2 regions of the Porticoccus sp. Uisw_050_02 genome follow, and region 1 is predicted to be linked to the other one. Evidence: predicted binding sites of a transcription regulator. Region 1 holds the regulator's gene; the other holds the start of a gene.
The links. The regulator sigma-54, encoded in region 1, starts transcription at its own class of promoters, with help from an activator protein. The targets are predictions, from matches to a motif close to TGGCACANNNNTTGCNNT.
Positions count from the first base shown of each region.

Region 2: the regulator sigma-54 is predicted to act here: its motif matches at 2,222-2,239, upstream of ABXT41_RS05780 (TorF family putative porin).

Region 1 covers NZ_CP159825.1:140,339-144,762, forward strand. The annotation lists gene rapZ (RNase adapter RapZ) at 1-400, opposite strand, end outside; gene ptsN (PTS IIA-like nitrogen regulatory protein PtsN) at 397-861, opposite strand; gene hpf (ribosome hibernation-promoting factor, HPF/YfiA family) at 868-1,155, opposite strand; gene ABXT41_RS00660 (RNA polymerase factor sigma-54) at 1,168-2,628, opposite strand; gene lptB (LPS export ABC transporter ATP-binding protein) at 2,782-3,507, opposite strand; gene lptA (lipopolysaccharide transport periplasmic protein LptA) at 3,521-4,009, opposite strand; gene lptC (LPS export ABC transporter periplasmic protein LptC) at 3,999-4,424, opposite strand, start outside.
Region 2 covers NZ_CP159825.1:1,201,697-1,206,120, reverse strand. The annotation lists gene dksA (RNA polymerase-binding protein DksA) at 1-326, opposite strand, end outside; gene sfsA (DNA/RNA nuclease SfsA) at 1,037-1,741, shown strand; gene ABXT41_RS05785 (accessory factor UbiK family protein) at 1,759-2,016, opposite strand; gene ABXT41_RS05780 (TorF family putative porin) at 2,298-3,074, shown strand; gene ABXT41_RS05775 (P-II family nitrogen regulator) at 3,139-3,477, shown strand; gene ABXT41_RS05770 (ammonium transporter) at 3,495-4,424, shown strand, end outside.

The sequences.
Region 1 (4,424 bases):
TAGAAACAGAGTCCAGCAGCTTTGTTTCTAACAATATAGCCTCTTTGATCGCTACTTTATTGGAACTTAGCGGGTGTTTTCGACTTGTTTCACTGAAACGTTGAATCAACACATCGTTAGATGCATCGAGAAATACTATTTCATAGCTCACTTCATAATTTTTAATTTGGTTAAGAATTTCTGGTAGTTGGGTTAAGTCATTCTCCAGACTTCTTGCATCAATCCCTACGGCCAGATTATTATGTCGATGGCTTTTTTTAAAGTGAGATGCGTGTTCGATCAACCCAAGAAGAAGTTTAGCAGGCAGATTATCTATGCATGAGAAATCAGCATCTTCTAGCATATTAAGGGCTGTACTTTTACCAGAACCAGACCGCCCGCTGACAATTATGAGCCTCATTTTTTCTTAGCTCCTCCATTTTTGATCGCCTGATAAAACACTTCCTTGGATGAAGAATTCCTTAGTATTTCGCAGGTTTTTTTATCCTGTAGTAATTCTGCAATGGATGACAGCGCATCTAGGTGTGCGTTATGTTCCTCCTCGGGGACAACTAAAGCAAAGACTAGATCAACCAATATGTTATCTGTGGAGTCAAAATCTACCGGGCTATTTAGCTTAAAAAAAGCCGCTGTAATTTTTTCGCATCCAGGCATCCGACAATGTGGTATTGCTATCCCTTCTCCTATACCCGTGCTGCCCAGGCGTTCTCTTGCAAGCAAGCCCTGATACAATTTCTCTGAGTCAACACCATTGATTCGACCTGAAAGAAAGAGGGAGAGATCCTCTAAGATTCTTTTTTTGCTTTTTCCCGCAGCGTTGGTGACAATATTTTCAAATGGAATTAGATCAGATAGCTTCATGTGTGGTCATCTTTTTCGGTGTTTTTCTTTGTGCTTAATAAGCTGTCTATCTAGCTTTTCTGCAAGTAAATCTATTGCTGCATATAGGTCTTCGTGTTCGGTGGCGGCAAACAATTCTCCGCCACTTATATGTATAGTGGCATCCGCTTTTTGTAACAGTTTTTCTACCGAGACAATAACATGAATGCTGGTAATATGGTTATGGTGGCGCTCTAATTTTTCTAGTTTGTTTGTAGCATACTCTCTAATTGGGGCAGTTATAGCTAGGTGATGGCCGCTGATAGTTAGCTGCATATGAGTCTCCATTTATTTTTTATCGCATAATGCTTGGATGCATTTTCGTTTATTAGAGGTAGCAATTCCTGCGCTCTCTCTGTATTTAGAAACCGTACGGCGCGCAATCTGAATACCCATTCCAGTCAACAAGAATGTTAGCTTGCTGTCACTCAAAGGGCACACCGGATCTTCAGTGCTGACGATTCTTTTTAGGATAGCGCGAATTGCCGTAGATGAAAACTCTTCTCCGTGTGATGTTTTTACATGGCTTGAGAAGAAATATTTTAGCTCAAAGATGCCCAGTGGCGTATCTATGTATTTTTGAGTGGTTACCCGAGATATGGTAGATTCATGAAGTTCTAGTTCTTCTGCTATATCCGCTAAAATCATAGGCTTCATACCGATCGGTCCTTGTTCAAAAAATTCTTGTTGTTGTTTGATGATGCAGGAAGCAACCCTTAATAAAGTTTCGTTGCGATTCTCTATACTTCGAATCAGCCATCTTGCTTCCTGTAGATGGCTTTTTATAAAGTCGTTTTCTTGACTGGAATCCCCTCGCCTGACTAAAGATGCATACTGTTCATTAATTTTCAGTTTTGGTGTGATATCCTCATTTAGCAATACATGCCAGAATCCATTTGATTTATGTACACGCGCATCAGGTGCAATGTACCCTATGGGCTCGTTATTCCACCTGTCCCCCGGATGAGGCGATAAAGTTCTTATTAAGAATACAGCCGCATTGATAACTGCTGCGGTATATCCGGTAATTTTTTGGAGTCGCTGATGGCTATTTTCGCCCAACAGATTAATATAATCAGACACCAATAGTCGGGCTTCATTTAAATATTCTGTATTTTCTGAGAGCTGATTTAGTTGTATTAGCAGTGATTCAGAGAGGGTTCTTGCTCCGACTCCTGGGGGATCAAACTGTTGTATTTGATATAGCACTGCATGCACATCTTCAAGTTTTGTTGTACCACCTAGCAATACTTGGATATCCTCGGCCGCCACAGCAAGCATTCCATTCTCGTCAATCGAGTCAATAATATGCTCTCCAATTAAGAACTCTATCTTAGAGAAAGGTGCTAGATGGAGTTGCCATATTAAATGATTCTTGAGGGAGTCAGTGGTTCGATCGAGCTCTTCATCTCCGCTAAAATCGGTATTTTCGGCCGTCTTATAGTTAGTTGGTTCGTAAATATCGTCCCATTTGATATCGAGAGGCAGCTCTTCCGGTATTTTTTCTTCCCAGTCACTTATAGTTAGATCCTCGGTAGACACGTCTATGGATTCATTTGTTGATTTTTGCTCAAGGATGTCTAAATTTTCTGTCTCTTCTTCAAGTTCTAAAAGTGGGTTGTTGTATAGGCTTTGTTGAATTTCTTGAAGGAGATCCAGTGAGGATAACTGAAGAAACCTTATGGCCTGCTGTAGCTGCGGGGTCATTGCTAGATTTTGAGTAAGATTTAACTGCAGGCCTGTCTTCATGGGACTTTATGATAGCTCTAGTTTAGGGATAAAGAATTCTAATAAAAGTTTAATCTGAGCATGAGGTGTCGCACAAGCAATTTTTATGCCTCAGTTGAGAAAATACTAAATATAGTTGAAATTTTTGAAATAGACCGAGTGTGGTAATTGTCATCAAAGTACAAAATCTTCGCCTAGATATATTTCTCGAACTTGCTGGTTGGCCACTATCTCAGAAGCTTGCCCCTCTGCAATAACTTTTCCTTCGCCGACAATATAAGCATGCTCACAGATGTCGAGAGTCTCACGTACATTATGATCAGTGATCAGAACACCAATCCCCTTACTTTTCAGATGCCGAATAATTTGTTTAATATCATTTACGGAGATGGGATCGACTCCTGCAAAAGGCTCATCAAGAAGAATAAAATTAGGCTCCGTGGCCAGAGACCTAGCAATTTCGACTCTTCGGCGTTCACCTCCTGAGAGACTGAGACCCACAGAATTTCGAATATGAGTAAGATGAAACTCTTCTAACAATTCGTTAGTTTTATTTCTACGTTGAGTGTCATCGAGATCATCTCGTGTTTCTAGAATAGCTAAAATATTGTTTTCTACGCTCATCTTTCGGAATATAGACGCCTCTTGGGGCAGATAACCAATACCTTTTTTTGCGCGCCCATGCATTGGCAGATTGGTGATATTCTCCTCTCCAATGAAAACTTCTCCGCCATCTTGTGTGATTAAGCCAACTATCATATAAAAACATGTTGTTTTCCCGGCACCATTTGGCCCCAGCAGGCCAACTATGGCACCGCTTTCTACTGAAAGCGAAACATCCCGAATGACAGGTCTTTTTTTATAGCTTTTAGAGAGATTAAGAGCCCTGAGTACTGCCATAAACGCGGCCTTGTTATTTAGTGGGTGGAATAACCATTTCTATCCGGTTCTTCTTGTTTCGCCCAGAAGAAGCTTTCACAGTTTCGGCTTTTAGGTCATAGTCAATCGTATCTCCAGTTATGGTTGTACCATTTTGCTCGAGACTGGCATCTCTGATTAGCCTAATTCTTTCATTTTTAAGAAAATAATTAATAGTATTTGCACTTGCTAAAACAAGCCCTTCTTCAGTATTTTGGATTTGCTGATAGTGAGCTGGGGTTCCTGTAGCCACGATGTTATCGCCTTCTTTGGTGTTAGTCGTTACAGTTACTTTGTCCGCATTAATTTTTATGCTCCCTTGCCGAACAATTACGGAACCTTCGTAGGTGGCTGTGCCTTCCTGTTCGTTTTGCTCTGCACGATCTGATATGATTTTAATAGGTGCTTTTCTATCATCAGGGAGTGCGCTTGAAAATGTGCACCAGCCGAATACACCTAACAGAAGAATAAATTTAGCGGCCATGGATAATCCCTTGGACGTCAGAGAGAAGCTTGAATACTTCCGTGTCTAGATTTCCTTCCATTCCGACGCCCACAGATTCTCCATTTGGACTAATCATTTTAACCTTACGGTCAGTTTTAACAGTATGTGTTTTAGGATACAGGGTCAACTTTTCGGTCTTGAGTTCACTCTTGTCTCCATTAGCCAGATATTTCCATACACATACATCTTTTCTGAATATTATATTCTTGCCATCATTGGCTGTTTCGCCTTTATCTGCCTTAAGATACCAGGGTCTGGTAGAATCTTGTGTCTGATAATATGTGAGTTTTGGTTTGTTGAGCTTAATGCGATTGCTTTCTTTGAAATAACTAGTATTAGCAGCTTCTATCTTGGATGCTAGCTTTCCTTCTTTGTTAAACTCAAGCATTGATAT
Region 2 (4,424 bases), 380 kb from region 1:
AATCCATAATCTCGACACTTGATACGCTCAATTGTTGTATCAATCTTTCTGATGAGCTTTCTTTCGCGATCTCGCGTTCTTAGCTCTAAACTAAATTCCTCTTCTTGGGTGGCTCTATCAGCAGGGTCTGGAAAATTAGCAGCCTCGTCTTTCATATGGCTGACGGTGCGATCAACTTCTTCCATTAACTCCTGCTTCCAGGCGCGCAGAATATTTTTAAAATGTAGCTCTTGTTTTTCATTCATATATTCCTCAACTTCGGCTTCAGCATAAGGCATAAAACCATGAAGTGAGCTAGCTGGGGTTATTTCTGCTTTCTTTGGCATGAGTTCAAGCGCTCGTTAAATTTTAAGACCGTGGTTTATAGTGCTAGATGGTATTTTTTTCAAGTAAAAAAAGAAATTTTTTTACTTGAAATCAAAAAAAATCTTATCGTCAAAGCAATAAAATATCAGAAAAGTGTTTAAAATCATAAATATAAGGTAATAATCTGATGAATGGGAGTTCTGGTAAGTATTATAAAAATATAAAATTTTTGACAGGTCAGTTATCTTTTTAAATACGTCATCGTAATTTTCGCACCAAGCTGCGGTCTTCCGAAAAAAAACTTCTCTGTGATCTCGGCCATTTTTTGAGCTGGCTTGGTCAGCTTTTTCATTGAAATAATCAAATATTTCAAATTCACCATTACTGGGTATCAGACTAATAAGTCCTGTTTGCTATCTGTCGTCCATCAATAATATCGCTAGCCAAATATAGGTGATCACGTGTGCTCTCTATGAGAAACTCTAGGAGAGGGGAGGATGCTTTGCATCTACGTATGCCTAGTTGAGTATTAGAAATTAAAATGGAGCGGTATTTATTTCGAGAAATAGAGCTGCTAGTTGCATTGAGCATCCCTTTCCCCCACTTTATATTTTCATTACGATGAAGGAGTATTTGGAATTTAGTTAAAAGATATTTGGCGCATAAAAATGCTAACTTTTATTAAAAAAAAGATGCTTATGAAACATTTAATAGAAAAAAGGCTCTGTAGGTGAAAATTTATCCTTATTTCGAGCAGGCTTTTATATTAAAGCGCTATAAGAGATTTATGGTTGATATAAGGCTGGCTAATGGAGAAGAGATGACAGTTCATTGCCCTAATACTGGATCCATGAGGAATTGCTGGGCTGAGGGTGGGCTATGTTGGTTTTCTCGAACCGATAAACCGCATCGAAAGCTGCTCGGTACTTTGGAGCTAACAGTTACTCCAGAGGGGTTTTTGTGCGGAGTTAACACGCAGCGCTCTAATTATTTAGTAAGAGAAGGCATCGAATGCGGAATAATTAAGGAACTGCAGGGCTATAAAGACATTTGTGCGGAAGTAAAGTACGGAAGTGAAAAAAGTCGTATTGATTTTCTTCTCAGTAAAGCGGGCCAAGATTGCTATGTGGAGGTCAAAAATGTGACGTTTGGTATTGGGGGCGGACGCATCCTATTTCCTGATGCTGTCACTGAAAGAGGCGTCAAGCATCTGCGAGAGTTAATCAAGATGGTAGATCAAGGTCATCGCTCGATACTGGTGTTTTGTGTTCAGCATACTGGCGCCAAAACCGTAGGGTTAGCTGATGAGATAGATCCTTATTACGCTCAGGTAATGCAACAGGCTCTTTCTGCAGGTGTCGAGGTGATTGCTTATAGTTGCAGGCTGTCGCCAGAGGAAATTGCAGTAGAAAAACGCTTACCTTTTATACTGTAGCTCAGTCTTAATAAATTCTATTTATACTTGATGTCTAGGCGTGATTCTATTTCTGCGAGCTGCACTTCTATGTTTTCGAGCTGCTCCCGAGTGCGATGCAGTACCGCTCTTTGCGCATCAAATTCATCTCGCGTCACTAGATCCAGTTTATCAAAAGTGGCTTGCGCAGCTGCGCGCATTTTTTGTTGGACTTCTTTGCTTAATGTTTCAGCACCTGGCGCTAAAACATTATTAAATTGATGTAAAAACTGATCGAGCAATTCATTTGGCTTCATATCTATTCCCCTAGATGGTAATGCGTTGCACTAGTTTAATCTTAAATTTACTTTATGTGCAAAAACTATGCTGATGAGGTGCCGTATAGGAAAATCTGTGTTTCGGTGCAATTTTCTTATTAGGCTACCTAATAGCGCCCTAATTTAGTGCAATTGACTGGCGAGCTCCTTGATTTTTACTTATTTTTCCTATGTTTTAAAAAGTTGGCACGTTATATGCATTATTCATTATGTACCATTCAGTAAATTACTAACAAAAACTTTAATTGGGGAAATAAAGCATGAAACTATTCAAAAAAACACTTACTTTAACCGCGTTAGCGTTAGCTGTGCCAATGGCAGCACAAGCTTATGAGACATCGGCAAATGTCACACTAGCTACTGACTATAAATTTCGCGGCATTTCGCAAAATGATACAGGACCAGCATTACAGGGCGGATTTGACCTTGCTTTTGATAATGGCCTTTATTTAGGTACCTGGGCTTCAACAGTTAATTTTGAGCTAGCTGGAAATGCAGATCCTGAGATGGAACTAGACTACTACGGTGGTTATGGCGGCAATCTCACAGAAGAAATTTCTTATGACGTGGGTGTCATCTACTATGATTATCCAGGCTCTAGTCCTACAAATTTTTCTTCTGGCACCTATAACAAAGATCGTGACCTTGATTATGTAGAAATATACGGAAGTCTTGGATATAAAGATTTTACCTTAGGCTACGCTTACTCTGACGACTACTGGCAAGAAACAGGTGAGTTTAATTATGTCTATGTTGATTATAGCTATAGCCTTCCGTCAGATTTCAGCTTAGATCTTCACGTGGGATTCAATGACTTCGAAACTGCTAGTGATGACTCTGACCTTTCTGATTCAATGGAAGCATTTTTGGGTGACGGGGAAGATAGCTATACAGACTTTTCTGTCACAATCGGTAAATCTATGTTTGGTCTAGACTTCGCGCTTAGCTTCGTTGATACAGATATTGGCTCCAAGGAATGTTGGGGTAGTGATTGGTGTGATAGCTCAGCAATCTTTTCAGTGAGCAAAAGCATGTAATTAAACGAATGGCGTTTTCTGTGGTTACAGAAAACGCCATCTTTCTTAATGAAGGAGAAATATGATGAAGATGATTACAGCAATTGTTAAACCCTTCAAGCTAGACGATGTGCGAGAGGCGCTGTCTGCCCTAGGCGCACAAGGGGTTACAGTATCTGAAGTGAAGGGCTTTGGTCGTCAAAAAGGCCATACAGAGCTTTATCGCGGTGCTGAATATGTTGTTGATTTTTTGCCGAAGGTGAAAATCGAAGTGGCTGTTTCTGATGAGATGGTGGATGGGGCAGTGGAAGCTATTACTACTGCATCTCATACCGGAAAAATTGGCGATGGAAAAATATTTATTACCAGTATAGAACAGGCAATACGTATCCGTACTGGTGAAACTGGTGCGGAAGCACTTTAACTAACAGGAGAGATAAAATGAGTCCTGAATTAATTGAAGTAAAATATGCGCTGGATACATTCTACTTCCTAATATGCGGTGCGTTAGTTATGTGGATGGCTGCGGGCTTTACTATGCTAGAAGCTGGTTTGGTTCGTGCTAAAAGCACTACTGAAATCTTAACCAAAAACATAGCGCTGTATTCTATTTCATGTGTTATGTATTTAGTGATGGGCTATGCAATCATGTATGGCGGAAGTGCAGGCGGATATCTTCCGGATGTCTGGTTTGGAAATATCATTTCAAACTCTACAGCTGAAGAAGTATTAGCTAGCAATGGTGACATTTACTATTCTGGTGCGTCAGACTTCTTCTTCCAGGTGGTTTTTGTTGCAACTGCAATGTCGATCGTCTCGGGTGCTGTTGCTGAGCGCATGAAGCTTTGGTCATTTTTGTTGTTCGCTGTAGTGTTGACTGGGTTTATTTATCCAATGCAAGGTATGTGGAAATGGGGTGGCGGATTTCTTGATGCAGCCGGTTTTCAAGATTTTGCAGGTTCCGGAGTAGTGCATCTTTGTGGCGCAACAGCTGCTATTGCTGGCGTCATGCTGCTTGGGGCACGTAAAGGAAAATACACGTCAGATGGTAAAGTAAACGCTATCCCCGGATCTAATTTACCCTTAGCTGCTATTGGTATGTTTATCTTATGGATGGGCTGGTTTGGTTTCAACGGTGGATCGGAGCTAAAAGTTTCTGATATCGGTGAAGCTAATGCTGTAGCTGATATCTTTGTAAACACTAATGCTGCTGCTGCTGGTGGATTAATAGCTGCTCTGATTGCCTCCCAATTATTGTTTGGTAAGGCAGATCTAACGATGGCTATTAACGGTGCTTTAGCTGGTCTGGTTTCGATCACAGCAGAACCACTCGCTTGGACTGCTGGTTATGCAACACTTATTGGTGCTATC